4 regions of the Erwinia sp. INIA01 genome follow, and region 4 is predicted to be linked to each of the others. Evidence: riboswitches for the same ligand, from Rfam matches in the RefSeq annotation. Region 4 holds a riboswitch; each other region holds the start of a gene.
What was found. Region 4 has a riboswitch for thiamine pyrophosphate ahead of thiB (thiamine ABC transporter substrate binding subunit). Riboswitches for the same ligand answer to the same signal wherever they lie in the genome.
Positions count from the first base shown of each region.

Region 1 (7,882 bases), on a different contig from region 4:
CACGCGCCGCTGGTCGATCACATCCGCAATAACGTGGTCAGCCGCATTTACACCTCCGGCCTGCGTGGCCCGCTGGCGGAGGCGATATCACGCGGGCTGCTTGCCGAACCGGTACAAATCCACTCCCACGGCGGCCGCGTCGAGCTGGTTGAGCGCGGCGAGCTGAGCATCGATGTCGCCTTTCTTGGCGTACCGGCCTGCGACCCGGCGGGGAACGCCAATGGCCGCATCGGCCGCGCCTGCTGCGGCTCATTAGGCTATGCCAAAGTCGATGCCGATTACGCCCATAAGGTGGTGCTGCTGACCGAAGAGATCGTCAGCTACCCGCACGCGCCGGCCAGCATTGCGCAGGATCGGGTCGATCTGATTGTTCAGGTCGAACGCGTGGGCGATGCCGACAAAATCGGCGCGGATGCCACCCGCATGACCACCAACCCTCGTGAGCTGCTGATCGCCCGCAGCGCCGCCGAAGTGGTGGTTAACTCTGGTTACTTCAGGAACGGATTCTCGCTGCAAACCGGCACCGGCGGTGCCTCACTGGCGGTGACCCGTTTCCTGGAGGACAGCATGCGCCGCCGCGATGTTCACGCCGCGTTTGCCCTGGGCGGCATTACCGCCGCAATGGTCGACCTGCACGAAAAGGGGCTGATCGGCAAGCTGCTCGACGTGCAAAGCTTTGACCGCCACGCGGCGGAATCGCTGGCGCGCAACCCAAACCATATTGAGATCAGCGCCAACCAGTACGCCAACTGGAGTTCAAAAGGTGCCTCGGTCGATCGCCTGGATGTGGTGATCCTCAGCGCGCTGGAGGTGGACACCAGTTTTAACGTTAACGTACTGACCGGTTCCGACGGCGTACTGCGCGGTGCTTCAGGCGGCCACTGCGACACGGCGGTTGCCGCCGCGCTGTCGATTATCGTTGCTCCGCTGGTTCGGGGCCGTATCCCAACGCTGGTTGATAAGGTCACCACCTGCGTGACGCCGGGTTCCAGCATCGACATTTTGGTTACCGATCACGGTATTGCCGTTAATCCGGCCCGCCCCGAACTGGCCGATCGGCTGAAGGAGGCTGGTATAAAGGTGGTGCCGATTGAATGGCTGCGCGAGCGGGCCGAACTGCTGACCGGCAAGCCTCGGCCGATTGCCTTTACCGATCGAACTATTGCGGTGGTGCGCTACCGCGACGGCTCGGTGATTGATGTCGTTCGTCAGGTCAGGGAGTGAATCATGCCGCTATATATCACCTCGGCCACCCGCGCCGTTATCACCGTGGAGCAGCTGCTGACCAGCCGGGATGCACGCCGCGCACGTCAGCAGGAATGGCTGGCGCACGATGCCAGTACGTTAATTTCCTTCACCGTTCTGGCACCGGGATCGGTAAAAGACAGCCCGCTCACACGGCACATTTTCAATCGCGGCCTGCGGGCGTTACGGCAGTTGCTGGAAGCGTCCGGCTGGGAAATTAACCGCCAGCGCTGCGTTGCGCTACCCAGCGGCCCGGAAGGTCTGCTGGCGGTTAACGCGCCCGCCGAACGGGTGAAGCGCGCGCTGATCGATCTCGAGCAGGCTTCGCCGCTGGGCAGGCTGTGGGATTTTGACGTGCTCACGCCGCAGGGAACCCTTCTGTCGCGCAAAGACTTCGGCCTGCCTCCCCGCACCTGTCTGCTGTGTCAGCAGGAGGCCTCGGTGTGCGCCCGCAATCGCGCACATCCGGTGACCGACCTGCTCCGCCAGATGGACGCGCTGCTCCAGAAGGCTGATGCCATTAACCATCATTAAATCCCTGATAGAGGATCGATTATGTCCATTGCGAAAGATAAGATATGGAAATCTCTGGCACCGCTGGTTGTTCTCGCCATTATGCTGCTGATCCCGGTGCCTGATGGCATGCCGCCGCAGGCCTGGCACTATTTTGCGGTATTTGTGGCGATGATTGTTGGGATGATTCTTGAGCCCATCCCGGCAACCGCGATCAGTTTTATCGCCGTAACCATTTGCGTTATCGGCAGTCACTACGTGTTGTTTGATGCCGCCGAGCTGGCAGATCCGGAATTTAACGCCGGTAAACAGGCGCTGAAATGGGGTTTAGCGGGCTTTTCCAGCTCGACGGTCTGGCTGGTGTTCGGCGCATTTATCTTCGCGCTGGGCTATGAAGTTACCGGTCTGGGCCGACGTATCGCACTGTTTATGGTTAAGTTTATGGGTAAGCGCACGCTGACGCTGGGCTACGCCATCGTGATCATCGACATTATGCTGGCACCGTTTACCCCTTCCAATACCGCACGCACCGGCGGCACGGTGTTCCCGGTGATCAAAAACCTGCCGCCGCTGTTTAAATCATTCCCCAACGATCCCTCGTCAAAGCGCATCGGCGGCTACCTGATGTGGATGATGGTGATAGGCACCAGTCTCAGCTCATCGATGTTTATTACTGGTGCCGCGCCTAACGTGCTGGGCCTGGAGTTTGTGGGTAAAATTGCCGGTATTCATATCAGCTGGCTGCAGTGGTTCCTCAGCTTCCTGCCGGTGGGGATTATCCTGCTGATCGTGGCACCCTGGCTGTCCTATATTCTTTATAAGCCAGAGATCACCCACAGCGAGGAAGTCTCAAACTGGGCGGGTGGCGCGCTAAAAGAGATGGGTCGCCTGACGCGCCAGGAGATGACGCTGATTGGTCTGGTGCTGCTGAGTCTGTCTTTGTGGGTATTTGGCGGCAAAATTATTAACGCCACGGCGGTCGGCCTGCTGGCGGTATCCCTGATGCTGGCGCTGCACGTGGTTCCGTGGAAGGACATCACTAAATATCACAGCGCCTGGAATACGCTGGTTAACCTCGCCACGCTGGTGGTGATGGCGAATGGCCTGACCCGCTCCGGCTTTATCGACTGGTTTGCCAACACCATGAGTCGCCATCTGGAGGGATTCTCCCCCAGCGGTACGGTGGTGGCGCTGGTGCTGGTGTTCTATTTTGCCCACTATCTGTTTGCCAGCCTGTCTGCCCACACCGCCACCATGCTGCCGATGATCCTTGCCGTGGGGAAAGGTATTCCCGGCGTGCCGATGGAGCACCTGTGTATCCTGCTGGTGCTGTCGATTGGTATTATGGGCTGCCTGACGCCGTATGCCACCGGTCCCGGCGTGATTATCTACGGCTGCGGCTACGTTAAGTCGAAAGATTACTGGCGGCTGGGTGCGATATTCGGCGTGGTATTTATTTCGCTACTGCTGCTGGTCGGCTGGCCAATTCTGGCACTGTGGAGCTGATTTTCGGGGCAGTTTTTTGGGGCAGACTGCACTGGCTTTCTGCCCCTTCTTTATGACGCTCCGGATGCCCGAGTTTCTCGGGCAACTCGTATTGACATTACCCTGCTTTCAGCGTGATTTACGCATAAGCCGCATCAAAAAATGCCTTCTCCAGCCCCACCGCACGGCGGAAAAGATCCTCACACTGCGAGGCTTCTGCTGGCCCAACACGATCCAGTTCCTCACGGATAAATGCCACAAACGCGTTGAAATCCGGATTATCATGCAGCGTAACCCACTCGGCGTAGACGAAATTCTCCGGCAGCGGTCGGGCAGCGTGAGTCGCCCAGTCATAATACAGCCATTCAGCTACGTTCAGCACGGTAAGGATCGCCGCATAGCTGCGGGTGGCTGCCGCTTCACGCATGATGGCTTTAAAACCGGCCGTCGGAGCGGTATCCGGCTGTTCGTTACGTAGCTGCTCACTGACGCCCAGCGCGATAAACGAACGCAGGAAATAGGTGTTTTCTTCGGAGGAAACCATCCCGGCAAAGCGGCCAAAACGCAGGCGTGCTTCGGTGGTATCCGCACTGGCCATTGCCGCGCCAACCAGGATCAGGAAGCTGTCGAGGAAGCGGTGATCCTGAATCAGATAATTGATCATCACACGGTCGTCAACGGTGCCAGTCACCAGCTCCTCAACGAAACGGTGATTAACGGCCGCCGACCAGGTTGGCAGATTTTGGTTACGCAGGATTTCGGTAAAACGTTCGGTCATCGTGTTGTCCTGTAAAGTAAAGACAGCGCGACTGAATGTGGATACTCTGGCCGTCTCGATCGGAGGCAGGCAAAAGTCAGACAGGTTGCGCCATCCCTTCGCCGGCATTATCCGGATCAGGTATTAAGGGTCTTCGCACCGTTGCAAGTGCAAACTCTCAGCCCGCTGGTGGGCTCCCCCTGGAAAGGTTCGGCAAGAAACATAACCTGTCAGTTCAGATGTTGTAAACAAAAACTCTAAGACTGAAAAACTTTACAGCGGACGAAATAAAATCAATACGGTATCTTTGCGAGGTCATCTTCACTCAAACCGGTTATCTTCATCACCGTGATCGGGTCCAGTCCATTGCGCAGCATCATTCGCGCAATTTTCAGCGTAGCTGAACGTTCGCCGCGCTGCTCCCCGAGCAGAATCCCTTTTTTCATTCCTTTCTTTTCAAGCTGCTCTGCAAGAGTCATTAGCTGATCCTTATGCGACGGCACGCGCTGTGCCAGTTTACGGATAAAAACCTCTGCATCGGACAATTCCGCCGAGTGCGCAAAATAGTTTACCAGCGTAACCAACTGCTGTCCCGTCATGTGTTTTGCCAAAATCAGGGTTGCCAATCGATCCAACAGCCCGGTGAGATCGCGCTGATGGATATGTTTTTCATGTCTGAAAAATTACCGAATAAGGCACAACGGCATAGACATAATTCTGAGTATTGCCTCGCATAAATAAATGTAAATTATATGCAATAACCAGTATGTCTTAATAAAAAATCGAATTTACCCGCCTCGGCATTTTTGGTTTAAAAAATTGACCTGCACTGGAACATACTCACCTCGTTTATAACTTAAATATAGAAACTCAGACACTATCCTCTCGAGTTATTTCAACAATCAAAACCCGCATTGCTAATAAACGAGCACTAAATAGCGAAAAATAATTCACACTCAAGGCATCAAAACCGATGAAAAATGGCCAGGGAAAGACCAAAAATCACACCAAATGTTCGACCACATCCCGGCTATGCCGCTGGACCAGCGGGGTCGTTGCCTGTGTGGCTGTGGCTGCCGTGCTTGCCTGGTTAGCCACTCTTATCATCCCCAAACCTGGCTATCCCAACGCTAAAATATCCTTACCGATGGATGAACAACAGGTTGCACGTGGTGAATATCTGGCTCGCGTGGGTGACTGTGTTGCCTGTCATACGGCCCCCGGTAAACCGGCGTTTAGTGGCGGTTTACCCATCGCCTCCCCGATTGGTGGCATGATCCCGCCGAACATCACGCCGGATAAGAAAACCGGTATTGGTAACTATTCGTTTGGCGACTTTGAACGTGCGGTCAGATACGGCATTGCTCCTTCAGATGACACGCTATACCCCGCCATGCCGTGGACCTCTTACTCGCGTATTACTGACAACGACATGGCAGCGCTTTATGCCTATTTCATGCACGGTGTTACGCCTGTCGCGGCTCCCCGCGAGCACAACACCATTCCCTGGCCGCTCTCGATGCGCTGGCCCATGACCTGGTGGCGCTGGCTTTTTGCACCAAAACCACTGCCGCCGGGTCCGTTGCCGAAAGAACCGGTTGCGCTCGGTGCTTATTATGTCACCGGCCTCGGCCACTGCGGTGCCTGCCATACGCCCCGCGCCATCACGCTGCAGGAAGTCGTTTTTGATAACAGCAAAGGCACCCAGTACTTGTCCGGCGGTCAGGTCATTGATGGCTATTCGGTGCCCTCACTACGCGGCGAGCAGCGTTCAGGGCTGGGGCAAACTCACGCTGATGAAATCGTTGCGCTACTGAAAACCGGCCGTTCAGATAAAACCGCCACTTTCGGCCCGATGTCCGATGTTGTCACCCACTCCACACAATATATGTCGGACAGCGATCTCTCGGCCATCGCCGCTTATCTGCGCTCGTTACAGCCGAATATCATACAGGATAAGCCCTATTACGATTTAACAACCCTGAATCAGTTATCGCGAGGAGAGGCATTAAGCCCCGGAGCAAAACAGTATTTATCCCACTGCGAAGGCTGCCATTTATCTAACGGACTGGGCTACAAAAATAAATTCCCGGCGCTGGCGTTAAATACCATGGTCAATAATCCCGACCCGGCCAGCTTAATAAAAATTGTGCTGGAAGGCGCAACCAATGCCGAAACAAAACACAACGACACGCTTTATTCCATGCCCGCTTATGCCGATTCACTCAGCGACGGAAATATCGCCGACATATTGAATTTCATTCGTTCGTCATGGGGCAATCAGGCCCCTGAAGTGTCCGCTTCAGCGGTGGCCGAGGTGCGGCAAAATATAACAACACGCAACGCTAACAGCGTACGCGACTAATGAGAACTGACGGAGTGGGTATGAAAAACAGCAATCGCCGCTTACTGATATGGCTTTTCCTGACCAGCATGGCGATTTTCGCTGCGCCGCAGGCACTGGCGATGTCGGATGGCACGGATGGTAAAAGCCAGGAATTTGCGCAGCCCGAAACGGCCAGCCGCTGCATGAGCTGCCATGGTCCGGGCGGTATAAGCCAGAATCCGGAGTGGCCCAATCTGGCCGGGCAAAAAGCACCCTATTTACGCAGTCAGCTCCAGGCCTTTCGTGACGGCAGCCGTAAAAACGGCATGATGCAGAACGTTGTGAACGGTCTGACGGACACAGATATCAGCCAACTTTCTCATTACTTTAGCCAGTTGCCTTCCGCCAACCCGTAATCTGACAAGGAGCTTTTGTGCAGACGTTATTACTGGCACGCAGACATTTCCTCAAGGCCGCAGCTGCCGTTGGCATACTGTTTTCAGGCCTGCTTCGCCCGGTCACCAGTTTTGCTGCCGGCAGCGATCCTGTTCGACCAAAAGGCTTCAAGGGGCCCTTTATCAGCCACGCCGACCCGCGCTATTTCCGCTGGTTCTGGGCGATGACCTGGTACAATAAAAAGCCGAAACGATTCCCTGATGTGATTGCTCAGCCGCTGGACGCTGAAGATATAAAAATCCTGCTGATCTATGCAAAGCAGACGGGGCGTCGGGTTGCACTGCGCAGCTCCGGGCATAACATCACGCTGGCCCCGTTACGTAACGGCGCAGTGACCATCGACATGTCGCGTTTTAACAGTATTGAGCTGGACCCGCAGACCAAAACCGCCTGGGCCGGGCCCGGGGTTCTTAGTCAGGAATTGAACGAAGCCACCTTTGATAAAGGGCTGGTATTCCCAGGGGCGCATACCGGATTCGTTACCCTCGGTGGATTTCTGTTAGGCGGTGGCATGGGCTGGAATATGCCCGCCTATGGTATGGCGTGTGGGTCGATTCTGGCGGCAGAGGTGATGTTAGCGGACGGCTCGATCGTCATGGCCTCGCCCGAAGAAAACCCGGATCTCTACTGGGCGATGCGCGGCGTTGGCCCGGGATTTTTCGCCGTAGTATTGCGCTACAGACTAAAGCTGCACGATGCGCCCACCGCGATTATGAACAGTTTTTACTTTCCCGTTACGGACCTGCGCCCCGCGCTGGATGAAATCATGACGCTGCTGCCGGCCAATGCGAAGCGTTCGGAGATCCTCGGCGCGCTGGGCAAGTTCTCCCCGCCGGGTACACCGCCGTCAGAACAGCGCTGGCATCTGGCGCTTAACGTGATTTCATTTGGCAGTACGGAGGCGGAAGCACGGGAAGTGGCCGACATTTTTAATAACAGCAAACTCCCGGATTTGTGCACCCTGCAAAGCGTGCATAATCGCTCCCTGACCTATCTGGATCTGTTCCAGGCGCTGGGCGCAACGGATGCCTACAGCACCAGCAGAACCAGCGAAACGGCCTTTTTCACCGATCGGCCAGAGCTGGCGCTGCCGGTTGTTG
Region 1 is NZ_JAPDNC010000005.1:211,633-219,514, forward strand. It holds gene citF (citrate lyase subunit alpha) at 1-1,224, shown strand, start outside; gene citX (citrate lyase holo-[acyl-carrier protein] synthase) at 1,228-1,779, shown strand; gene OMR58_RS11100 (anion permease) at 1,801-3,264, shown strand; gene OMR58_RS11105 (TenA family protein) at 3,383-4,021, opposite strand; TPP riboswitch at 4,098-4,211, opposite strand; partial or broken gene OMR58_RS11110 (Rpn family recombination-promoting nuclease/putative transposase) at 4,294-4,671, opposite strand; gene OMR58_RS11115 (cytochrome c) at 4,974-6,365, shown strand; gene OMR58_RS11120 (c-type cytochrome) at 6,386-6,742, shown strand; gene OMR58_RS11125 (FAD-binding oxidoreductase) at 6,760-7,882, shown strand, end outside.
Region 1: it holds a riboswitch for thiamine pyrophosphate, as region 4 does, so the genes downstream of both, OMR58_RS11105 (TenA family protein) here and thiB (thiamine ABC transporter substrate binding subunit) in region 4, are expected to answer to the same signal.

Region 2 (7,882 bases), on a different contig from region 4:
CCAGCGCAGCGCGGTATCTCCGCCGTTATCTGCCGGTGTTGCACGGGTGCAGGCAATACGGCGAAGGCGTTCAAACTCGCTGCTGTCGGCGTTAAGCTGCTGCTGCCACAGCGCCAGGCAGCGGGCGTCGGCGAATTCGCTGAAGGTTTGCAAACAGCGTTCCTGGCCTTCAATCAGATCCAGCAATTGCTGCTGTGCCGCTTCGTCGAAGCGCCGTGCGGCGAATCCCGCAGCGCCCGTCGCGCGCTCCTGCCCCGCCAGCTCTTTCCCCTGCATAAAGCTGAACATCGCCAGCAGCGCCCGCGAGATGGGCGGATCGCCGGAGATATCGGCCGCTTCGAATATCAGTGCCAGATGGGTACGGATCACGTCGTTAAACTGGCGCATGGCCTCCGGCTGGCCAATCTCCTGTGCCTGAATCTGGCGGCGCAGCAGCGGTAGCGTGCTGAGGCTGTGGAGTACGGCGGCAATGCGGCTGAACAGGCGCGGCGCATTCGTCATGCTTTGCCCGCTGAGATCGAGCGTTTGTAGTCGATCGTCCACCGCCCGTTCCGCCAGCTGCACCTGTAGCGCCCGTTCGCTGAGCTGTTCTGCCCAGAGTTCGCCGTGGGAGCATAAAAAGATGTTGGCCGTGCCGCGTTCGCGTTGCAGGACGTGGATCAGCTGGCTGACCGCGCCGACCAGTCTGCCCATTTCCAGTAGCTGCTGTAGACAGGTGATTTCGCTTTTTTTTGATGCAAGGACGAAGCTGAGTGCGGAGAGTGGCATAGGCGGGCCTGACAGGTCATGGTGATGCAGGTGATTAAGCAAGAAGCGTGCCGGGGAAGGATACGTGGGTTTCCTGAAATGCTGGTTAGGCTGCTCGATAGACACTCGGTTTTTCAGCCGACTAGTTGCCTCATAGTTGCTCCGTGCTTCAGCGGACTGCCTGCTCTCCCGCGCGGGCCTTCACTGATAGCCCTGTGGATCAGCTGCCTGGTTGCTCCCCCGGTCGGGCGGTCCTCGCGCCGCTACGCGGTGCCTTCACTGCGGTCGTCAGCCTGTCGGACCGCCAGAGACGGGCCGTCCATGGCCCGGCTCTGACTTTCCCCCGCGTCCATGCGGGTGAATCCTGGCTTCCTCGCTCCGTTCAGCGCTGTGGATTGCCCGCTCGGGGGAGCAACCAGTCTGCTTTTGGCTTAAGCGTTGTCTGAAAGACAGACCTGGCTTCCTCGCTCCGTTCAGCGCTGTGGATTGCCCGCACGGGGGAGCAGCCAGTCTGCTTTTGGCTTAAGCGTTGTCTGTTGAGGAAACATGGCTTTCGTGCTTTATGCCACGTTTGCGGATGATTGGAACGTTGTGCTGGCAGTTTCTAACAGCCCGCACAGTGCAAGAAAAGAGGGGCGGCCTCGGGGGCTGGCGGGTAATCCACAGCGCCGAGGTGGAGGCATTACGCCAGGAGAAGGCAGCAGGGACGCTGCCATCAGGTCGGGTTTGAACAGGGATGTTCAATCCTGGCCGATCCGTCGGCGGAACGCCGGAAACGAGGGCACCGCCACGCGGCGCGAGGACCGGCCGCCAGCCACCGAGGCCGCCCCTTTTCCACCGCCCCCATCGCGATAAAAACGCCAAACCACCCACAACATATTCATCCATGGCCCGGCTCTGGCTTTTTTCCGCACCCTGCGGATGGTTAAGGTTCTCTGGTCGTTTAACAGAAACCCCGTGTTTCCAATAACTGGCAGCTTTTAACAGCCCGCACAATGCAAGAAAAGAGGAGCGGCCTCGGTGGCTGGCGGGTAATCCACAGCGCCGAGGTGGAGGCATTACGCCAGGAGAAGGCAGCAGGGACGCTGCCATCAGGCCAGGTTTGAACAGGGATGTTCAATCCTGGCCGGTCCGTCGGCGAAATGCCGGAATCGAGGGAAACGCCACGCGGCGCGAGGACCTCCCGCCAGCCACCGAGGCCGCCCCTATTCCACCGCCCCATCGCGATAAAAACGCCAAACCACCCGCAAGATATTCATCCATGGCCAGGCTCTGGCTTTCTTCCGTGCCCTGCGGATGCCCCCTGGCTTCATCGCTCCATTGCTGGTTAACGCAGCCAGGCAATGCAGGGAAGCCAGCTGGCTAAAAAAACGGTAGAGCTACACTTATCTATATTGACAACATGACGGGTAACCTATTTTGCGCGTACTTATCGTGATAACGCTTCTGGCGCTGGCAGCCTGGTGGAGCCTTCCCTGGTTAAAATCTCATCTTCCTGCACAGTGGAACCCCTTTATTCCACTGGATGTGACCGACCCGCCGGGCTGGATAACCCGTTATAAATTGCAGAAGTTGAAAGGCGATCCGCAAGCCTGTCTGGCGGTATTGCAGCGCGCCAGTGCGCAGGGACTGGTCAGTTTTCGTGAAGAGCCACAGCCCAAAGGAGAATGCACTATCGCGCAGCCCATTCGCATCAGCAAATTTGGCCCGGTGTCACTGAGCAGCAGTTTTCTGGCGAGTTGCCCCATGGCCGTCGCCAGCACAATGTATGTCACACGCAGTCACCAATTATTGCAGCAGTCGGAGCTAGCAAGCCCGCTGCGGCGTATTGAACATGTTGGCAGCTTTGCCTGTCGCAATATTTATCATCGTGAGCAGGGGCGGCGCAGCGAACATGCCACCGCAGAGGCCTGGGATATCACCGCTTTTCAACTGGCTAACGGGCGCTGGTTGCGGGTAGCGAAAAACTGGCAAGAGCCTGCCAGCGAGTCAGCCGCACTGCATATACTCTGGCGCAATGGATGTGCCAGCTTTGGTAATGCGCTGGGGCCTGACTATAACGCGGCTCACGCTTCACATTTTCATCTTGGCATGCACGGTATCGGATTTTGTCGCTGACGCGTACGGGCGGATCCGTAAGCGAAATGACGGAACCGAGAGCCCCCTCCCCGCCATTCCTGGCGCGACAAAAACAGGGCAAAAAAAAGCCGCCATCGTCCATCGATAGCGGCTAAATGGTCTCAAAAAGACCTTATTTCACACACACTCAAATCAGACTGTTACCTCTGACTCTTCCAACTCGGCTAACTGCTCGCGCCACAGCGACTGCTCCGGCTGGCCTTCTTTACGCTCGCCGTACAGCTGCGCAATCTGCGTACCGTCGGCAGCGTACAACTCCAGACTGGTCACCACGCCGTCAACCGTCGGTTTGCGGGTGATCCAGCTCTCCGCAATCTCGCTGTCGCGCAGGTGCAGCGTAAACTCTGGATTGAAAATATTCAGCCAGCCGCGCATCGGCTCAACGCGCGCCAGCGGACCGGTAAAGATCTGCACCGCGCCACGGTTCGCCACAAACACCATGATCGGATTGCCGTCCTGCTGTACGCGGTTAAGCAGTGCTTCAACGGCCTGATTGTCGACCCGGCGGGCCAGATCGTCGCTGACGCTGTTAAACGCCTGCTGGCGAGAGAGACGATGGCGGTGCAGGATCATGTAAAACTGATGCACGTCGGTCATGCCGCGCCACTCTTCTTCCAGCCGCGCGCTGTCCACTTCCGTGGCGAACGCCTGCTTCTGGGCGGCAACCACTTCCAGCTCCGGGTTCTCCTCGCGGGCAAACTGTGCAATCAGCTGCTGCCAGGCGGCCATATCGCTGTTTCCGGTGGTGTAAACTTTGTGGATGGCGTCACCCTGCGCATCGAAGAATTGCAGGCTATGGCGCACGCCGCGTGCGGAAGATTCTTCCAGCACAAAGGCGCTGTGCCACTGCTTGAGGAACAGGCGTAAATCGATGCCGCCCGGATTGAGGATCAGGCCCGCGTGGCCGTCCAGTTGCTGATTAACGTAATGGCCCACCTGCTCGTGAACCGCCCAGTCGTTACGCGTAATCGCCTTCAGTTCACCGACCGACGCCAGCGCGCCGAGCAGGGCTTTGGGTTCATCGGCCAGACGGCGGGCATCGTGGCCCACGCGCGCGGCGGCGAGCTGTGCTTCGCTGGTTTCCAGCAGCGCGGCAAGATCGCGGGCATAAAGCTGAGGGTGGTCCGCACGGGCGGCAACATAGCGTGAATAAAGCGACTGCGACATGGTGAGGTTCCTTACAGAATCGGGCATTTGCGCGCAGTATGATCGCCGCCCGCTCAGGGCCACAAGTAAAAACAGGAAACCTGAAAAGAACTTAATAATCCACCCAGGGGCGTGAACGGGCGAGTATCTACCTCAACCCGCAACAGGTAAGGCTCGATGCCGGATTTCCCCCGGCGATAAACCGCCGCAGCATTAAATTTTGTTAAGGCACGCCATGCCGCCGAGTACGAGTGCAGTACAAAGCAAGGAGGCGATGTTTTCCCCTACCCCTCACCAAACCTAAAACAGACTGGCTGCTCCCTCGATCGGTCAATTCGCAGCGCTTTAAATAGCCTGGGAGCAAGGAGTTTGCCGCACAATGTGATGAAATTCAGAGCCGAGCCATGAACGAATCTGTAGTGGGTAGTTTGGCTTTTTTTATCGCTTTATCGCGATGAGAATGGTGAAAAAGGGGTGGCCTCGGTGGCAGGCGGCCGGTCCTCGCGCCGCGTGGCGGTTCCCTCGTTTTCGGCATTTCGCCGACGGACCGGCCAGGATTGAACATCCCTGTTCAAACCCGGCCTGATGGCAGCGTCCCTGCTGCCTTCTCCTGGCGTAATGCCTGCTCCTCGGCGCTGCGGATTACCCGCCAGCCACCAAGGCCCCCCCTCTTTCTTGCATTGTGCGGGCTGTTAAAAGCCGCCAGTTAGAGCAAGCATTGAGTTTCTGTAAATCGTCCAGAAATCACTAACCACCCAAAATTGCACGAAATTCGGGAAAAAAACATTCAATTTGAATATAACTCCGATAAAAACACCCACAAATGCAAACCACCAGCTCCAGCGTTTGAAACATCCGCTGCCAGGTTTAAAAAACGACAACACGGACTTCCCACAGGCAGCACTTAAGTCAAAAGCACACTGGCTGCTCCCCCGGTCAGGTAATACGCAGCACTGAAAGGAGCGAAGAAATCAGATCTGTCTTTCAGACAACACCCAAGCCAAAAGCAGACTGGTTGCTCCCCCGAGCGGGCAATCCGCAGCGCTGAACGAAGCGAGGAAGCCAGGTCTGTCTTTCAGACAACACTCAAGCCAAAAGCAGACTGGTTGCTCCCCTGATCGGGCAATCCGCAGCGCTGAACGGAGCGAGGAAGCCAGGATTCACCCGCATGGACGCGGGGGAAAGTCAGAGCCGGGCCATGGACGGCCCGTCTCTGGCGGTCCGACAGGCTGACGAACGCAGTGAAGGCACCGCGCAGCGGCGCGAGGACCGCCCGACCGGGGGAACAACCAGCCTGCTGGAACACTGAGATTCCGTAAAGCATCCGGTCAAATGGAACGCTGAGCTTCCATAAGTCCCCATCAGTGGACATTTATCATACAAAGCACGAAGCCATGTTTCCTTTACAAACAACTCCTGAGTCAAAAGCAGACTGGCTGTTCCCCCGAGCGGGCAATCCGCAGCGCTGAACGAAGCGAGGAAGCCAGGATTCACCCGCATGGACGCGGGGGAAAGTCAGAGCCGGGCCATGGACGGCCCGTCTCTGACGGTCCGACAGGCTGACGACCGCAGTGAGGGCACCGCGCAGCGGCGCGAGGACCGACCGACCGGGGGAACAACCAGCCTGCTGGAACACGGGCCCCAATCAATCGATTGTAATCAAAAAATAAATATCGTATAACAACCGCCTCCGAGGGGTGTCCTGTAACGGGCTGAGATGGCAGCAATGCCGAACCCTTTGAACCTGATCTGGGTCATGCCAGCGAAGGGACGGGTTGGCAAACACAGATCGGTATTTGCCTCTTCACACCGCCGCCGCACCCCGGATCTCCACCACGATTTTGGAGATCTTATGCCTGCTTCAATGTTCGAATTCGGTCTGTTTGGTCGCCTCCGTCAAAATGCCGGACCGCACTGGGAACACTACGTCGCCCACCCGTTCCTGCAACAGCTGGGTGCCGGTACGCTGCCGGAAATTGCCTTCCGCCGCTACCTGACCCAGGACTATCTGTTCCTCGTCCACTTCGCCCGCGCCTACGCCCTGCTGGTCACCAAATTCCACACCCTGCCGGACATCCGCGCCGCCGCCGGATCGCTGAACAACATCGTCGCCGAACTGCCGCTGCACGTCGGCTACTGCGCCGGATGGGGCCTGAACGAAACGCAGATGGAACACGAGCAGGAAGCCACTGAAACCATCAACTACACCCGCTACGTACTGGATATCGGCCACTCGGGCGATGCGCTGGAACTGCTGGCCGCCCTGCTGCCCTGCGTGGCGGGCTATGCGGAAGTTGGCCTGCGCCTGCTGGCCGACCCGGCCACGGTGATGGAGGGTAATCCTTACGCTTCGTGGATGCAGAACTACAGCGACCAGGGCTATCTGGACGGCGTGAAAGCGGCGATTGAGCTGCTCGACCGCGTGGGCCAGCAGCGCGGTGCCGACGCCCGTTTCGATCGGCTGAGTGAAATCTTCACGACCGCCACCCGGCTGGAAGGCGCCTTCTGGCAGATGGGGCTGAACGCGGTCGACAACCCGGTTAACGCGTGGTGAACGGCGTGATTTCCCGCCCCGGCATAGACATCCGCGATCTGACCCTGCGCTTCGGCGACCGGGTTATCTTTGAGCGGCTGAACTTCCGCATTGAGGGCGGTACCTTCGTCGCCATGCTTGGCGCCAGCGGCGCGGGGAAAACCAGCCTGCTGAAGATTATCGCCGGGCTGGCTAAGGCCACGTCAGGTTCGGTCACCGCCAGCGACGGCCTGCCGGTTCCGGGGCGCATTGCCTATATGGGCCAGCGGGATCTGCTCTATCCGTGGCTGACGGTGCGGGAAAACATCACTCTCGGCCCTCGCCTGCGCGGGGAAAAAGCCGACCTCACCTGGGCGGAGCATCTGCTGGAACAGGTCGGACTGAGCGGCCACGGCGACGACCGCCCTGCCGCGCTCTCCGGGGGGATGCGGCAGCGCGCGGCGATCGCCCGTACGCTGTACGAGCGCCAGCCGATCGTGTTGATGGATGAGCCTTTCTCGGCGCTGGATGCCATCACCCGCGCCACCATCCAGACCCTGGCGGCCGAGCTGCTGGCCGACCATACCGTGCTGTTGATCACCCATGATCCGATGGAGGCCTGCCGCCTCAGCCACCGGCTGCTGGTGCTGTCTCCGCATCCGGCAGGTATTGATGACAGCCATCATATCGGTGGCCTGCCGCCGCGCGCGCCGGATGATGCCGACCTGCTGAAGAGTCAGGCCGAGCTGCTGCAACAGCTGGTGAGGGCCGCAGAATGAGCCATCAACAGGACAGTCGTCTGGCTAAATGGGGCCGCGGGCTGACGGTGTTTATCGGTCTGGTACTGCTGTGGTGGCTGGCTACGCTGAGCAATATTCCGGCGTTTCTGCTGCCGACGCCCGCCGCCGTTGCGCAGGCGCTGTGGGAGGGTCGCGGATTCCTGGCCTACCACTCGCTGGTAACAGCATCGGAGGTGGTCAGCGGCCTGCTGCTCGGGGTTCTGCTCGGCGCACTGCTGGCGCTGAGCATGGTGTTTTCCCCACGCTTACAGCGCTGGCTGATGCCGCTGGTGCTGACCAGTCAGGCGATCCCGGTGTTTGCCCTCGCCCCGCTGCTGGTGCTGTGGTTCGGCTTTGGCATGAGCGCCAAGGTGGCGATGGCGGTGCTGGTGATCTTCTTCCCCGTCACTTCGGCATTCTTTGATGGTCTGCGCCGGGTGAATAACGACTACCTCGATCTGGCCCGCACGATGGGAGCTTCCCCCTGGGCGCTGCTGCGCCACGTGCGGCTGATGGCGGCGCTGCCCGCCTTCGGCACCGGGCTGCGCATGGCGGCCGC
Region 2 is NZ_JAPDNC010000005.1:134,062-141,943, forward strand. It holds gene OMR58_RS10735 (nitrate regulatory protein) at 1-768, opposite strand, end outside; gene OMR58_RS10740 (extensin-like domain-containing protein) at 2,167-2,865, shown strand; gene OMR58_RS10745 (hemin-degrading factor) at 3,019-4,053, opposite strand; gene OMR58_RS10750 (hypothetical protein) at 5,201-5,341, shown strand; TPP riboswitch at 5,716-5,820, shown strand; gene tenA (thiaminase II) at 5,885-6,586, shown strand; gene OMR58_RS10760 (ABC transporter ATP-binding protein) at 6,592-7,323, shown strand; gene OMR58_RS10765 (ABC transporter permease) at 7,320-7,882, shown strand, end outside.
Region 2: it holds a riboswitch for thiamine pyrophosphate, as region 4 does, so the genes downstream of both, tenA (thiaminase II) here and thiB (thiamine ABC transporter substrate binding subunit) in region 4, are expected to answer to the same signal.

Region 3 (7,882 bases), on a different contig from region 4:
CCGGATTCCTGCGGCAGGGTTTCATCATGATAGGCGCGGGCGGTATGCGGATCGAGGGCAAGATTAAACTGATCTTCCCAGCGAAACTCAAAGCGTGCTTTCGACATCGCATTATCACGGATCTGCGCGCCGGGATGGCCTTTTGCGAGATCGGCAGCATGTGCGGCGATCTTATAGGTAATCAGCCCCTGTTTAACATCTTCTTTGTTAGGCAATCCAAGATGCTCTTTCGGCGTCACATAGCACAGCATCGCGCAGCCAAACCAACCGATCATCGCTGCACCAATCCCGGACGTAAAGTGGTCATAGCCGGGAGCGATGTCGGTGGTCAGCGGGCCGAGCGTATAAAACGGTGCTTCATGGCAATGTTCCAGCTGCTCGGTCATATTACGGCGGATCATCTGCATTGGCACGTGCCCGGGTCCCTCAATCATCACCTGCACATCATATTCCCAGGCAATTTTGGTTAGCTCTCCCAGCGTATGTAGTTCGGAGAACTGTGCTTCGTCGTTAGCATCCTGAATCGAACCCGGGCGCAGGCCGTCCCCGAGTGAGAGGGAAACATCATAGGCGGCACAGATTTCACAAATCTCGCGGAAATGCAGGTAGAGGAAACTCTCTTTATGGTGCGACAGGCACCATTTCGCCATGATCGATCCGCCGCGCGAAACAATGCCGGTCAGCCTTTTAGCGGTCATCGGTACGTAACGCAGCAACACGCCGGCATGAATGGTGAAGTAGTCAACGCCTTGCTCTGCCTGTTCCAGCAGCGTATCGCGGAAAATTTCCCAGTTAAGATCTTCTGCTACGCCATTAACCTTCTCCAGCGCCTGGTAGATTGGCACGGTGCCAATCGGTACAGGGCTGTTACGCAGTATCCATTCACGCGTTTCATGGATATAGCGACCGGTAGAAAGATCCATCACCGTGTCGGCGCCCCAGCGTGCAGACCACACCAGTTTTTCAACTTCCTCCTCAATCGAAGAGCTGACCGCGGAGTTGCCGATATTGGCGTTGATCTTCACCAGGAAGTTACGCCCAATGATCATCGGTTCTGATTCCGGATGGTTAATATTGGCCGGAATGATCGCCCGCCCGGCGGCGACTTCCTGGCGCACAAACTCTGCGCTGATATTTTCAGGCAGGCTGGCGCCGAAGCTGTTGCCCGGATGCTGTTGCAGAAGGATTTCACCGCGAATACGTTCACGGCCCATATTCTCGCGGATGGCGATATATTCCATTTCCGGGGTGATCACGCCCAGGCGCGCGTAATGCATTTGAGTAACGCAGCGGCCTGCCAGTGCGCGGCGTGGACGAGGAAGGTTCTCGAAACGCAGATGATCCAGGCCTTCATCGGCCAGCCGCTGTTGGGTGTAGACCGAGCTGAGTTCAGTAATTTCTTCCGTATCGGCACGCTGGTGAATCCATGTGCTGCGCAACTTGTCGATGCCGCGATGCACATCGATAGCCGCTGCCGGATCGCCGTAGGGGCCAGCCGTGTCGTACACAGGCACCGGCTCATTCTCTTCCAGCGTCGGGTTATCTTTGCTGCCCCCAATCACGGTTGGACTAAGCTGGATTTCGCGCATTGGCACGCGGATATCGTCCCGGGAGCCGGTCAGATAAATACGTTTTGAATTGGGGAAGGCCGTGCCTTGCAGAGAATCGATAAACTGCTGAGCTTCAGCGCGCTGCTCACGGCGATTGGTTTTTTTCTCAACGAGAAGTTTTTCAACGGTAGACATAGCAAATTCCTGAAATATTAGGGAAAGTTGCTTGCCTGGAGGCGGGAGTAATTTGAACGATGTGAAACATTTTATTTCGCATCATCGCAGACGATTTTACTCTTGTTCCCTTCGCAGGTGTTAACCTGAACAGGTTCCGCGGATCCCGAATTAACGGTCTCAGCCCCATGGGGCACTCCGACAAGAAATACTCTCTGATTTTCAGACTTTGTTGTCAGAAAATCAGTTTTAAGTCAGAACAAAACGTTTTTTGCTCAAACTAAATAGCCCCTTCAGCATAAAGGGGCTAATTGGAAACTACAAGTAATTCACAATCTGATAACGAATCAGGCGGAAGGCGCAAGAGGCGCTACATCTTTAGTTATCTGATTTTCAGCAACTTTTTCCAGAGCCAGCTTGATAAATTTATCTTCCAGCACGAAACGTTCAGCCAGCACTTCGCCGACCAGGGAAAGCGTTTGCTGGAAATCTACCGCATCATCTGTTTCGATGGCCTTTTCCAGATACGTATCATAAATCTGCATAATGTGGTCGGTATTGGCACGTAAGGATGGATAAATTAATGCCGCCTGCGCCAGCTGTTCCGTTCCTTCCAGCTCTTTAATGAAACGTTCGTAAGCCGTGAAATGGCCGGTAGAGAGATAGTCCACCAGATTCTGGCAAAAATTATCCAGCGCATTTTCATCGAGCGCCGTCAACGATTCCTTGTTAGGCTTTAAACCGGCCATTTGATAATAGGCAATCAGCAGCTGCTTACGGGCGTGTAAACAGAAATCGACCAGTTCACTACAGCCGCCAACCCGCGCGGCCAGATTTTCTAACTGGTTAAGCATGTTCATCTCCGTGAGTTTTATTTTTAATGCCTGACCTCAAACCAGTCTTTGAGCTGAGGATGATAAGCAAGTTATGGAACGTCAAATATCAAGCGTAGACACTGGCTGGTGGGTTGTCAGCCACGAACATAAAATTTGGTTACCAAAAGGCGAAATTCCTCGAGGATCTGCCGAATCATTCGGCTTGACGGGATCAAAAGGATCGCCTATCGGCGAATGGCAGGGGGAAACGGTGTGGTTGATCTGCGAAAACCGCACGCGTGATACCGGATCGCTGCGTCAGCTACTCGATCAGGAGACCGGTTTATTCCAGCTGGCTGGTCGGGGTATACAGTTGGCAGAGTTTTACCGGTCGCACCGCTGGTGTGGCTATTGCGGCCACGAGATGCATCATAGCAAAACCGAATGGGCCTGCCTGTGCAGCCACTGTCGGCAGCGTTACTATCCGCAAATTGCTCCCTGTATCATTGTTGCCATTCGCCGTGAAGATAAGATCCTGCTGGCCCAGCATACCCGCCATCGTAACGGCATTTATACTGTGCTAGCGGGCTTTGCTGAAGTCGGTGAGACGCTGGAGCAGACGGTAGCGCGCGAAGTGATGGAAGAGGCGGCAATTAAGGTTAAAAATCTGCGATATGTTTCATCTCAGCCGTGGCCATTTCCACAGTCGCTGATGATGGCCTTTATGGCCGACTATGATGCGGGCGAAATCAACATTGATCCTAAAGAACTGCTGGATGCGGGTTGGTATCGGTATGATGCTTTACCGCTGTTGCCGCCAGCAGGCACTATCGCACGACGTTTAATCGAGGATACAGTGGCATTATGCCGTGCTGATGATGAGTGAAATTCACGACTGATTAACAATTTAATGCATTAGTACTTCCCACTCTGTTTCCCCTGGTTTGCCGTTTGGTGCGGCCGGGGGATTGACTGCTATCCAGATATAAGGACCTTTAGGTTTATCTCTGCGGTGAATTCTAATATGATTCACTGCGTGGAAGATTTTAAGCTCGTAACAAGGAATAGTTTTCAATTGACTCCGTTTTTCGCTTTAAATTCCCGATGAAAGAAATAGTCTTTATTTAACTCAGAGTGCTATTTCCTAATATATCTTATTAAATCCTTTGAAAGCGAAGTTGCCGATCCGTATGCAGCCATTAGTGATGCGGTCGGGCGACAATTCATCAAGGTGATTCATATGTAGGTTGGATGTAGGTATGTTTAAGAACAGAACGCAATATTATCTTTGGGGGATCTGGATTTTCTGGATCGGTAGCATTATCGCTTTTTTGCTATCGCACAGAATTTCAATGCTGATTTTCCTTGGCGGTATGGGATGCCTTGTCCTGCTGAGTCTGTCGACATATCTACGCGTTAATAGAGTGATTATAAATATGTTTAATTTCAGTAAGAAAGAAGAAGTTAAAACGACAAAAGGACAGGATTCGTCCGCCAGTACAATGAGTGAGAGCATCAGCATGGACCCATCAGCGGAAAGTAATAATATTAAGGAAACAACTATTTCACCCGGAACAATGCTACGCGGTGAAATTACTAATGAAAATAACATTACCATTAGCGGTGAAGTTGAGGGTGATGTAACCAGTAAAAAAGTCACGCAGATCGGTAAGGAAGGAAAAGTCGTTGGGAAAGTCACATCCTTAAAGCTGATCGTAAACGGTCTGTTAAAAGGATGCTGCTACGCGAAAACGGTAGTGATAATGTCGCGAGGAAGAATAGAAGGCGATGTTTATGCTAGTGAATTCTCAATTGAGAAAGGTGGCGTATTTATTGGTAACTCTCATTGGGTTGAAGAAACCGCTGAAATAAAAGATAAAAAAGCAAAAAATTCAAATAGCCCAGATCCTGAACGTGTGCCTTCACTGGTTTCTGTTGAAGGTGGTGCTGCAAAAAGTAATCAGATGCAGGCTAAGAAGTAGCACGAGGTGCCCCATTTCAGGCCCGGTTCCGCCCCTGCCTTGATATTTATATGCGTACAGGCAGGGAAATTTTGCGATCCCTTCAAATTATCGGGCTACCGGGCACAGTCAATCTTGATAAATGGTACACTACAGGCTTATTTGGAGTAGAGAGCCCTGTGATGAGTGAACTGAAGAACGATCGTTATCTGCGCGCCCTGCTGCGCCAGCCTGTTGATATTACCCCCGTATGGATGATGCGCCAGGCCGGACGCTACTTGCCGGAGTATAAAGCCACGCGTGCCGTCGCCGGTGACTTCATGTCGCTGTGTAAAAACGCCGAGCTGGCCTGTGAAGTCACGCTGCAGCCTCTGCGGCGCTATGCGCTTGATGCGGCAATTCTGTTCTCCGATATTCTGACGATCCCTGATGCGATGGGGCTGGGCCTCTACTTTGAAACGGGTGAAGGTCCTCGTTTCTCGCAGCCAATAACGTGCCGTGCCGATGTTGAGAAGCTGCCGATCCCCGATCCTGAACAGGAACTGGGCTATGTGATGAATGCCGTGCGAACGATTCGCAAGAATCTAAACGGCGAAGTGCCATTAATCGGTTTCTCCGGCAGTCCCTGGACGTTGGCGACCTATATGGTGGAAGGCGGCAGCAGTAAAGCATTTACCAAGCTCAAAAAGATGATGTATGCCGAACCACAGACTCTGCACCTGATGCTCGACAAACTTGCTGATAGCGTAACCCTTTACTTAAACGCCCAAATTCGCGCGGGTGCACAGTCGGTGATGATCTTCGATACCTGGGGCGGTGTACTGACGGGCCGCGACTATCGCGAGTTCTCGCTCTATTACATGCACAAGATCGTCGATGGCCTGCTGCATGAGAATGACGGTCGCCGCGTTCCGGTAACGCTGTTTACGAAAGGTGGCGGTCAGTGGCTGGAAGAGATGGCAGCAACCGGCTGTGATGCGCTGGGTCTGGACTGGACTACGGATATCGCCGATGCCCGTCGCCGCGTGGGGGATAAAGTGGCACTGCAGGGAAATATGGACCCTTCCATCCTTTACGCACCTCCTGCACGGATCGAGCAGGAAGTGGCAGGTATTCTCGAGGGCTATGGCCAGGGAACCGGACACGTGTTCAACCTGGGTCACGGAATTCATCAGGATGTACCGCCAGAGCATGCGGGCGCTTTTGTGGAGGCGGTGCGCAAACTTTCGCGCCCTTATCACCAGGAGTAAAAAATGGACATAGCCGTATTGCGTGACCAGCAGCGTGCTCTCGCAGCTGACGTTATCCTTCAGGATGATTTTGACGTCATGCCTCCGCGACTGATAGGTGGCGCGGATGTCGGCTTTGAGCAGGGCGGAGAGGTTACCCGTGCCGCCCTGGTCATACTGGAATACCCTTCACTGCGGCTGATTGAGCATCAGGTGGCGCGTATAGCCACCACCATGCCCTACATTCCCGGTTTTCTTTCCTTCCGTGAAACTCCTGCACTGCAGGCCGCCTGGCAGCAGCTTGCTCATCGTCCCGACCTGTTACTGGTAGATGGCCACGGCATCGCTCATCCAAGGCGGCTGGGTGTGGCAAGCCACTTCGGCCTGCTGGTGGACGTCCCGACGATTGGCGTGGCGAAAAAGCGGCTGTGTGGCGCATTTACGCCGCCGGATGCTGAACCCGGCAGCTGCCAGCCGCTGATGGATAAAGGCCAGCAGCTTGGCTGGGTATTGCGCAGTAAAGCGCGCTGTAACCCGCTGTTTATCTCCACCGGACATCGTGTCAGCCAGGCTACCGCTCTTAAGTGGGTGGAAAACTGCTTGCAGGGTTATCGACTGCCGGAGCCAACGCGCTGGGCGGATGCCGTTGCGTCACGGCGTCGGGCTTTTACCTCTCTCCCTCAGGGTTAACCGTGATGCCGTGGTGCTTTTCAGGTACACTCCCCGCAGCGCGTTAATTCTGAGACCCTGATATGTTACTTAACCCAATTCATTTACGGCTGGAAAAGCTGGAAAGCTGGCAGCATGTGACTTTTATGGCCTGCCTGTGTGAGCGGATGGCCCCTAACTACCGTGCATTTTGCCAGCAGACCGGTTTCGGCGATGGGCAGCTGTATCGCCGCATTCTGGATTTGCTGTGGGAAACTCTGGTGGTGAAGGATGCGAAGGTCAACTTCGACAGCCAACTGGAAAAACTGGAAGAGGCTATCCCTTCCGCTGACGATTACGATCTGTACGGTGTCTATCCGGCAATCGATGCCTGTGTCGCGCTCAGTGAGCTGATCCATTCCCGCTTGAGTGGCGAAACCCTGGCACATGCTATTGCCGTCAGCGAAACGTCAATCACCACCGTCGCCATGTTGGAAATGACACAGGCCGGACGTGAAATGACCGAAGAAGAACTGAAGGCCAACCCCGCGGTTGAAGAGGAATGGGACATTCAGTGGGAGATTTTCCGCCTGCTGGCAGCCTGCGAGGAGAGGGACATCGAACTGATCAAAGGGCTGCGATCCGACCTGCGTGAATCCGGAATCAGTAATATCGGGATAGATTTTCATCAATAAGGCCACAAAACGTGACTTCAGGCCAGATTTGTAGAGCCTTTGGGCTTCACATTCGCCCCCACTCTGGTCTACATTTGGGGGGCTGAAAAATGTGGCTATCGGTGCGTGTAGGCTGGAGAGTGCCAGAATCTGGTTTTTCCCCTCGCACCTGGTGCTTAGCAAGCGATAAATACACTGTAAGGATAACTTATGAACAAGACTCAACTGATTGATGTAATTGCGGACAAAGCGGACCTGTCTAAGACCCAGGCTAAAGCTGCACTGGAATCCACTCTGGCTGCGATTACTGAGTCTCTGAAAGAAGGTGATGCTGTACAACTGGTTGGTTTTGGTACCTTTAAAGTTAACCACCGTGCTGAGCGTACTGGCCGCAACCCGCAGACTGGCAAAGAAATCAAAATTGCTGCTGCAAACGTACCAGCATTCGTTTCTGGTAAAGCACTGAAAGACGCTGTTAAGTAATCGTCTGACGGTGAAGAGTTTAAACAGGGGGGCGTATTCGCCCCTTTTGTTTATCTGACGTAAATCTTCTGGCTGCTTTCCTACTGCCGCTGCGGTCATGTGATATTCTTTTATCATGAAACTGACGCTTCCCAACCGTATCTCCATTCTCACTATTCTGCTGCTGCTAGCTGGCTGCAGTTCGCGTTCCGATCTGCCCGATTTTACCGCCAGCGGCTATCTTGCCGATCGTGGTGCCGTACGAATTTGGCGAAAAGACAGTCAGGCAGAGATCTCCCACATGATGACCGTTTTTACACCCTTCAGCGGTGGTGCAACGGAAACGACGGATTATCAGTGGCTGAATGG
Region 3 is NZ_JAPDNC010000023.1:15,779-23,660, forward strand. It holds gene thiC (phosphomethylpyrimidine synthase ThiC) at 1-1,745, opposite strand, end outside; TPP riboswitch at 1,835-1,935, opposite strand; gene rsd (sigma D regulator) at 2,072-2,578, opposite strand; gene nudC (NAD(+) diphosphatase) at 2,652-3,425, shown strand; gene OMR58_RS25225 (bactofilin family protein) at 3,799-4,521, shown strand; gene hemE (uroporphyrinogen decarboxylase) at 4,683-5,750, shown strand; gene nfi (deoxyribonuclease V) at 5,754-6,419, shown strand; gene OMR58_RS25240 (YjaG family protein) at 6,482-7,072, shown strand; gene hupA (nucleoid-associated protein HU-alpha) at 7,262-7,534, shown strand; gene OMR58_RS25250 (DUF1481 domain-containing protein) at 7,647-7,882, shown strand, end outside.
Region 3: it holds a riboswitch for thiamine pyrophosphate, as region 4 does, so the genes downstream of both, thiC (phosphomethylpyrimidine synthase ThiC) here and thiB (thiamine ABC transporter substrate binding subunit) in region 4, are expected to answer to the same signal.

Region 4 (7,882 bases):
CAGCCGCGAATATCCAACGAAAGGCACAGGCGGTTATAGCGTTCGGCAATGTCGCGCAGCGGGTTTTCCAGCACCTTCATCGCGTAGGGAATGGCCATCAGTGCGTTAGTAAAAATCACAATGCCGTCCGCCGACTGCGGCAGGCCGACCGTGGCGTTGAGCAACAGGAAAAAACCGGTCGCCAGTACGATACCCGGCATGGCGAGGATCAGCATTCCGCTCAGTTCCAGCGTCTGCCCCCAGCGGGGATGCTGGCGCAGACGCAGCTCGCGGCTGCTCCACAGTAGCATCACCGTCAGTATCACGCTCAGCACCCCTGCACCCAGCGCAATGCGCAGTGAGGTAAAGGTGGCCTGCCAGAGCGCGGGCTGAATCAATACGCCGCTCAGCCCCTGGCGCAGCCCGTCAACAACGACCGCCAGCAGCGGCGGCAGGATCAGCAGCAGCGCCAGCGTAATCGTCAGACCGTCCAGCAGTCGGGCGCAGCGGCTGTCTTCCGGGTTTCGCCAGCCGCCAAGGCTGTCGCTTCCCGCGGGCATGGCTTTGTTGAGACGCTGGCTGAGCAGTACCAGGCCCAGACAGCAGCACATTTGCAGCAGCGCCAGGAGCGCCGCTCTGCCGGGATCGTAATCAAAGCTTAGCGCCTGGAAAATGGCCAGTTCGATAGTGGTGGCGCGTGGCCCGCCGCCCAGCGACAGTACGGTGGCAAAGCTGGCGAAGCAGAGCATGAAAATCAGTGCACCGGCGGGCAGAATCTGGCGACGCAGCCACGTCCACTCCACAATACGAAAGTGCGTCCAGCCTCGCAGACCAAGCTGTGCCGCAAGCTGGCGCTGCTCGCCGGGGATTTGCTGTAGCGCCTGTAGCAGCAGTCGACTGGCCAGCGGCAGGTTAAAGAAGATATGGGCCAGCAGAATGCCCTGTAGACCGTAGGGGGTAAAAGTATAGCTGATGCCGATCAGTGAACAAAATTCCGCCAGCCAGCCGCTGCGGCCATACACGCTGAGGATGCCGAAGACGGCAACCAGCACCGGCAGTACCAGCGTCATGGCGCACAGGCGTAACAGGGTGCTGCGGCCGGGAAAGCGACGGCGATAGAGCGCGCGCGCCAGCGGGATGGCGGGCAGCACCGACAGCAGGGCAGAAAGCAGCGCCTGCCAGAACGAAAAGCGCAGCACGTGCCAGAGATAGCTGTCCGAGATGAGGCTGCGCCAGTCGCTCTCCGGCGCGTTAAACCACAGCGACAGGAATGCCAGCAGGGCGATCCCGGCCAGCATTATCGCCGTCAGACCGCCCGGGATCAGCCAGCCGGGGATCAGCGGCTGACGGCGCGTTGCCATTCACCGATCCACTGACTGCGCTGGCTGGCAACGTCCTGCGGGCTGTACTGCAGCGTCGTCGCCGGAACGGTGAGCGTGTCAAAACCGGCAGGCAGGGTAGTTTTGATCGCCGGATACATCCAGTTGCCGGTAGCAATGGTGTTCTGGAAAGCCGGTGTCAGCAGGAATTGCATAAACTCCTGCGCCAGCTTCGGCTGTTTGCTGGCCTTGAGCTGACCGGCTACTTCCACCTGCAGATAGTGGCCTTCGCTGAAGTTGGCGGCGGCGTACTGGTCTTTCTTCTCTTCAATCAGGTGGTAGGCGGGGGAGGTGGTGTAGCTCAGCACCATATCGCTTTCGCCTTTCAGGAACAGGCCGTAGGCTTCGCTCCAGCCCTTGGTGACGGTGACGGTTTTCTGTGCCAGTTTCTGCCAGGCTGCCGGAGCCTGTTCGCCATACACCTTCTGCATCCACAGCAGCAGACCCAGGCCCGGCGTGCTGGTGCGCGGATCTTCATAAATCACTTTGAGCGGACGATCGCTCTCAACCAGCTCCTTCAGACTTTTCGGCGGGTTTTGCAGGCGGGTTTTGTCGTAAACGAAGGCAAACCAGCCGTAGTCAAAGGGCACAAAGGTGCTGTTTTTCCAGCCGCCGGGAACGCTGCTGCTGTCGGTATTGACCTGGCTGGCGGCGAACAGACCGGTTTTTTCGGCCGCATCCAGCAGGTTGTTGTCCAGACCCAGCACCACGTCGGCCTGGCTGTTCTTACCCTCCATCCGCAGACGGTTGAGCAGCGAAACGCCATCCGCCAGCGCGACGAACTTCAGCTCGCAGTTGCACTGTGCCTCAAAGGCTTTTTTGACCGCCGGACCGGGGCCCCAGTCGGCGGAGAACGAATCGTAGGTATAGACGGTCAGTACGTCTTTCGCGGCAGCGGCGGGCAGCGAGAACAGCACCAGCAGAGGTAAGATTTTTTTTAGCACTTTGCGTTCCTTGAAAAGAAGATGCGCAAAGGATCTGAGCAGACAGCACTCTCAAATCCCTACGCCGGTATGAGCCGGATCAGGTTCGACGGGTTTTCTCTCAGCGGTATCACTCTGCTGCCGGGCAACCGGGTTATCCGCACCCCGTTGAGAACGGCTTATTCTAGAGAGTTCACTCCGCTAACGAAAGCACTCATGCCTCATCCGGTGGCGCAAACCAGGCGGATTTGAAATCGAACCAGCCCAGGGTGTTCATTCTTACGCCGCGCATGCTGCGCTGGCCGTGCAGTTGCAGCCAGTGGTGGAACAGCGGGTGCAGATAATGATTGTCGATCAGCTGCTTGCTCCACTCGGCCAGCGGCAGCTTCTGCTCCCGCCACTGCTGCGCATCCTGCTGCCAGTCGATGGGAATGCAGTGATGCATCAGTGGAACTTCATACAGCAGCGAGAACAGCGAGAAATCCAGCGGTAACGTAAAGTTGGCGCTGCCCAGCCAGATATCACTGTCGGCGTTTCCCTGATGCCAGCTCTCGTAGTCCAGTTCCTGGGTTATCAGCTCCACGCCGTGCGCGGCAAGAATGGGGCCCAGAGCGTTGGCGATGCCCTGGTGTTCAATCTGATCGCTGTACCAGGTAATGGTCAGCGAATCCAACCCTTCGGGTTTATCGGTCATCTCCATATCGTGGCGATGGTGCCAGCGCGGCAGCAGGCCCCATGCCGGGAACCAGTAACGCTGATAGGCAATCCCGCTGTGGTTGAGCAGGGTAATCGGGTTGAAGATTGAACTCAGCCAGCGGCGAACGGCCTCGTTACGGCCCAGTTCGGAGCGCTGGTCAAACAGCAGGAAATAGCAGCCTTCTTCGAGACGGCTCTCCTGCGGCTGCTCGTCGGTATCGTCGCTTTGCAGCTTCACGCCCGAGTAAACCAGCTCATCGCTGATTTCCGGTAGCACCCAGATATTGACCTCATCAATCAATGCGCGGTAGCCAAAATAGTCGTCGAAGGCGCTGATACGCAGCTGGCTTTGTTGATTGTGCTCGACGGCATAGGGGCCGGTTCCCGTTGGCTGGCGGGCGAAATTGCGAATAAACGGCCACTCTTTTGGCAGGATCATCGCGCTGACGCTGGCCAGCAGCCACGGAAGCCAGCTGTCGGTATGTTTGAGGTGAATGTCCAGCGTCCACGGCGCATTGGATTCAATACGTTCGAAGTGGCTGAATAACGGTTGCTCCTTTAAGCGCTGCAGGCTGGTGATAACGTCTGCCATATCCAGTTCGCGACCGTGGTGGAAGCGAATGGCCGGGCGCAGAAAGAATCGCCAGTGCAGTGGGCTCAGCTGTTGCCAGTGGTGGGCGATATCCGGTTCAGCTTCCCCGTTTTCCTCATTTATTCGCGCCAGACCGCTGAAAATCTGGCGGGCCAGATGGGTTTCCGATCGCCGCAGCGGCGTGCCTGGCAGCAGGTTAAGCAGTGGGCGATAGTAAAGTACGCGGAGGATATGTTTGCCCTGGCGGAAACTGCGTCCGAGATGGGAAAGCAGCATCTGCCGCACGCGGTTTTTATCCCCCACTAACTGCACCAGCTGGTCGATACGGTCCTGTTCCAGCAGATCCTCAGCACGCTGCTGCTGTAGGGCCAATCCGGTGTAGAGAAAGCTGAGCCGTGAACGCTTGCCGCGCCCGGCTTCCGCCTGCCACTCCAGCCAGCCCGCCTCCTGCATGGCATTCAGCAGATTGCGCATATGGCGCCGCGAGCAGCTGAGCCGTACTGCCAGATCGTTAAGCGTGGTTTCCTGCGGCTGGCCGTCGCAGTATTGCCAGAGCCGGATAAATTGCTGCTGCAAGCGCGGTGAGGACATAAAAGAGGAACTCCGTAGTGAAAGCGGTCAGTTTTTCCTGCCGTATATTACGGCGATAATGGCAGCAGATGGAAGAGCGGGAGGCACTCTACGGAGTGGCGCTTGGCCATCTTTAGTGGCTGAGGTCACTGATTTCTGAGTATGGTGCTGTTCACCAGCCAGCGGGCAAAAATGTCGCTGGCTTTTTTCGTCGTTTCTCTTCTAAGCTTTTGCATTATTTCTCCCTTTTTTATGCCAGTGAGGCATTGCTATGAAATCGCTGTTGGCGCGTCATCGTTTTAATCCGGTCTATCTGGCGTTTATGGCGATTACGTTTATGGTCGGCATTGCCGGTGCGCTACAGGCACCGACGCTCAGCCTGTTCCTCAGCCGTGAAGTCGACGTGCGGCCGTTCTGGGTGGGGCTGTTCTACACGGTGAATGCAGTGGCGGGGATTGTGGTCAGCCTGCTGCTGGCGAAGCGTTCCGATAATCGCGGCGATCGCCGTATGCTGATTTTGTTTTGCTGCGCCATTGCCGTGGCAAACGCCGTGCTGTTTGCGTTTAATCGCCATTATCTGACGCTGATTACGCTGGGCGTGATGCTGTCCGCCATTGCCAGCGTGGCGATGCCGCAGATTTTTGCTCTGGCGCGGGAGTATGCCGACAGTTCGGCACGCGAGGCGGTGATGTTCAGTTCGGTGATGCGTGCGCAGATGTCGCTGGCGTGGGTCATCGGGCCGCCGCTCTCCTTCTCGCTGGTTCTGAATTTCGGTTTCACTCTGATGTTCGGCATCGCCGCGCTGCTGTTTGTAGTCTGCATGGCGATGATCTGGTTTACCCTGCCGTCGGTGCCCCGAGCGCTGCCGACTACGGCGATGCCGGTGGCTGAGGTTAGCGGATTGAAGAACACCGATGTGCGGCTGCTGTTTATCGCTTCGGTGCTGATGTGGTCCTGCAACAGTATGTACATTATTGATATGCCGCTGTATATCAGCAGCACGTTGGGGCTGCCGGACTCGCTGGCGGGGCTACTGATGGGTACTGCCGCCGGGCTGGAAATTCCGGTGATGCTGCTGGCCGGGCGCTACGTCAGGCGTACCGGCAAGCGCAATATGATGCTGCTGGCGGTGGGCTGCGGCGCGCTGTTCTACCTTGGGCTGGTGCTGTTACAGAATCGCGCGGCGCTGATGGTTTTGCAGCTGTTTAACGCGGTGTTTATCGGCATTATCGCCGGGATTGGCATGATCTGGTTCCAGGATTTAATGCCCGGGCGGCCGGGTGCGGCGACCACGCTGTTTACTAACAGTATTTCGACCGGGGTGATTCTGGCCGGGATATTCCAGGGGACGGTGGCGGAAAACTTTGGTCATCATGCGGTTTATATTCTGGCGTTTGCTCTGGTGCTGGTGTCGTTTGCGCTGTCGTGGCGGATTCGGGAGGCGAGGGCGGTATAATAATGTTGGGTGCCTGGGTTTGTTTGGCTTGAGCGTTCGATACACGGGATTGTTTTGCTGTGAATCGGGTGCCCTGGCTGACCGTTACGGGCAGATCGCCGAGACGCCGTAAATACGTCCCCGTAGGCTTGGCTGCCGCATCCCTGCGGCAGACACCCGGCTAACCTGTCCCGTAACGGTCGGCCTTTCATACAGTGGTGTTGCTGTTGGATGACAAGGCTGTGAACTCGGTGCCGCTGCTGACCGTTACGGGCAGATCGCCGGGTCGCCGTGAATACGTCCTTGTAGGCTTGGCTGCCGCGTCCCTGCGGCAGACACCCGGCTAACCTGTCCCGTAACGTTCGGCCTTTCAGGCAATGCTGTTGCTGTTGGATGACAAGGCTGTGAACTCGGTGCTGCGGCTGACCGTTACGAGCAGATCGCCGGGTCGCCGTGAATCCTCCCTGGAGGCTTGGCTGCCGCATCCTTGCGGCAGACACCCGGCTAACCTGTCCCGTAACGTTCAGCCTTTCAGGCAATGGTGTTGCTGCGGGAAACATCGGTTTTTAACGAACAGCAACGAATTTGTTAACAGGCAATCGGTGTGGGCCGGGTTCGCAGACCGTCGGGCGCATGGACGCGCCCGTCGAGGCTACAGGGAGGTATCCACGCCGAGTCGGCGAACCCGGCCCACACCGATAAGCCAGGCACTGAGCATGTAGCGACAAAATCCCACACCGATACGCCAGACATCAGGTTTTCCGCGATCTCAAACCCAACTGCAATCAGCGTAAAAACACCGGCTGCTTCTCTTCATAAGCACCGATCGCCGCATCATGCTGAAGCGTCAAACCAATCGCATCCAGACCGTTCAGCAGACAGTGACGGCGGAAGCTATCAATCTCAAAACGATACGCCTTGCTGTTCGCCCGCACCTGCTGATTCTCCAGATCGACGGTGATCTGCATCCCCGGATCGGCGGCGACCATGCGGAACAGCTCATCCACTTCGTCTTCCGCCAGCGATACCAGCAGCAGCTGATTATTGAAGGAATTGTTGGCAAAAATATCGGCAAAATCAGAACCGACAATCGCCTGAATACCATAATCGGTCAGCGCCCACGGGGCATGCTCGCGCGATGAACCGCAGCCAAAGTTTTCACGAGTCAGCATAATGCTGGCACCGCTGAACTCCGGCTTGTTCAGAATGAAATCCGGGTTATTGATCTTGCCTTCTACATCGCTATAGCGCCAGTCGAAGAACAGATTGCGGCCGAAACCGGTACGGGTCACCATCTGCAAAAACTGCTTAGGGATAATCGCATCGGTATCGACATTGGCCAGATCCATCGGCACGGCAACGCCGGTGTGTTGAGTAAATTTCTTCGCCATATTAATTCCTTACGCCAGCTCGCGGATATCTGCAAAGTGACCGGCTACCGCCGCCGCTGCCGCCATCGCCGGGCTGACCAGGTGAGTACGTCCGCCACGCCCCTGACGACCTTCAAAGTTGCGGTTGCTGGTGGATGCGCAGCGCTCGCCCGGACTTAACCGATCGTTGTTCATCGCCAGGCACATTGAACAGCCCGGTAAGCGCCACTCAAAACCGGCATCAATAAAGATCTTATCCAGACCTTCCGCTTCGGCCTGTGCTTTTACCGGACCCGAACCCGGCACCACATAACCCTGTACGCCCTCGGCAATTTTATGGCCTTTCACTACCGCCGCCGCCGCACGCAGGTCTTCAATGCGTGAGTTGGTGCAGGAGCCGATAAAGACTTTATCGATGCGCACATCGGTCAGGCGAATACCGGGTTTCAAATCCATGTAGGCCAACGCTTTCTCGGCGGAGGCGCGCTCCACCGGATCGCTGAATGAAACCGGGTCGGGAATCGGGTCGCTGACGGCAATCACCTGGCCGGGGTTGGTGCCCCAGGTGACCTGTGGTGCGATATCCGCCGCTTCGAGCGTGACCACTTTATCAAAGTGCGCGCCTTCATCGGATTTCAGCGTACGCCAGTAATCCACCGCCTGCTGCCACAGATCGTCTTTTGGCGCGAAGCGGCGACCCTTAACGTAGTTAAAGGTGGTGTCATCCGGCGCAACCAGGCCCGCTTTCGCACCCAGTTCAATGGCCATATTGCACAGGGTCATACGACCTTCCATGCTCAGTGCTGCCACCGCCTCACCGCAGAACTCGACGACGTGGCCGTTGCCGCCACCGCTGCCGGTTTTACCGATAATCGCCAGCGCGATATCTTTGGCGGTGATCCCCGGTGCCGTTTTACCGCGAACTTCCACCTTCATGG
Region 4 is NZ_JAPDNC010000007.1:153,577-161,458, reverse strand. It holds gene thiP (thiamine/thiamine pyrophosphate ABC transporter permease ThiP) at 1-1,340, opposite strand, end outside; gene thiB (thiamine ABC transporter substrate binding subunit) at 1,316-2,302, opposite strand; TPP riboswitch at 2,341-2,459, opposite strand; gene sgrR (HTH-type transcriptional regulator SgrR) at 2,496-4,160, opposite strand; gene OMR58_RS14100 (MFS transporter) at 4,411-5,595, shown strand; gene leuD (3-isopropylmalate dehydratase small subunit) at 6,360-6,965, opposite strand; gene leuC (3-isopropylmalate dehydratase large subunit) at 6,975-7,882, opposite strand, start outside.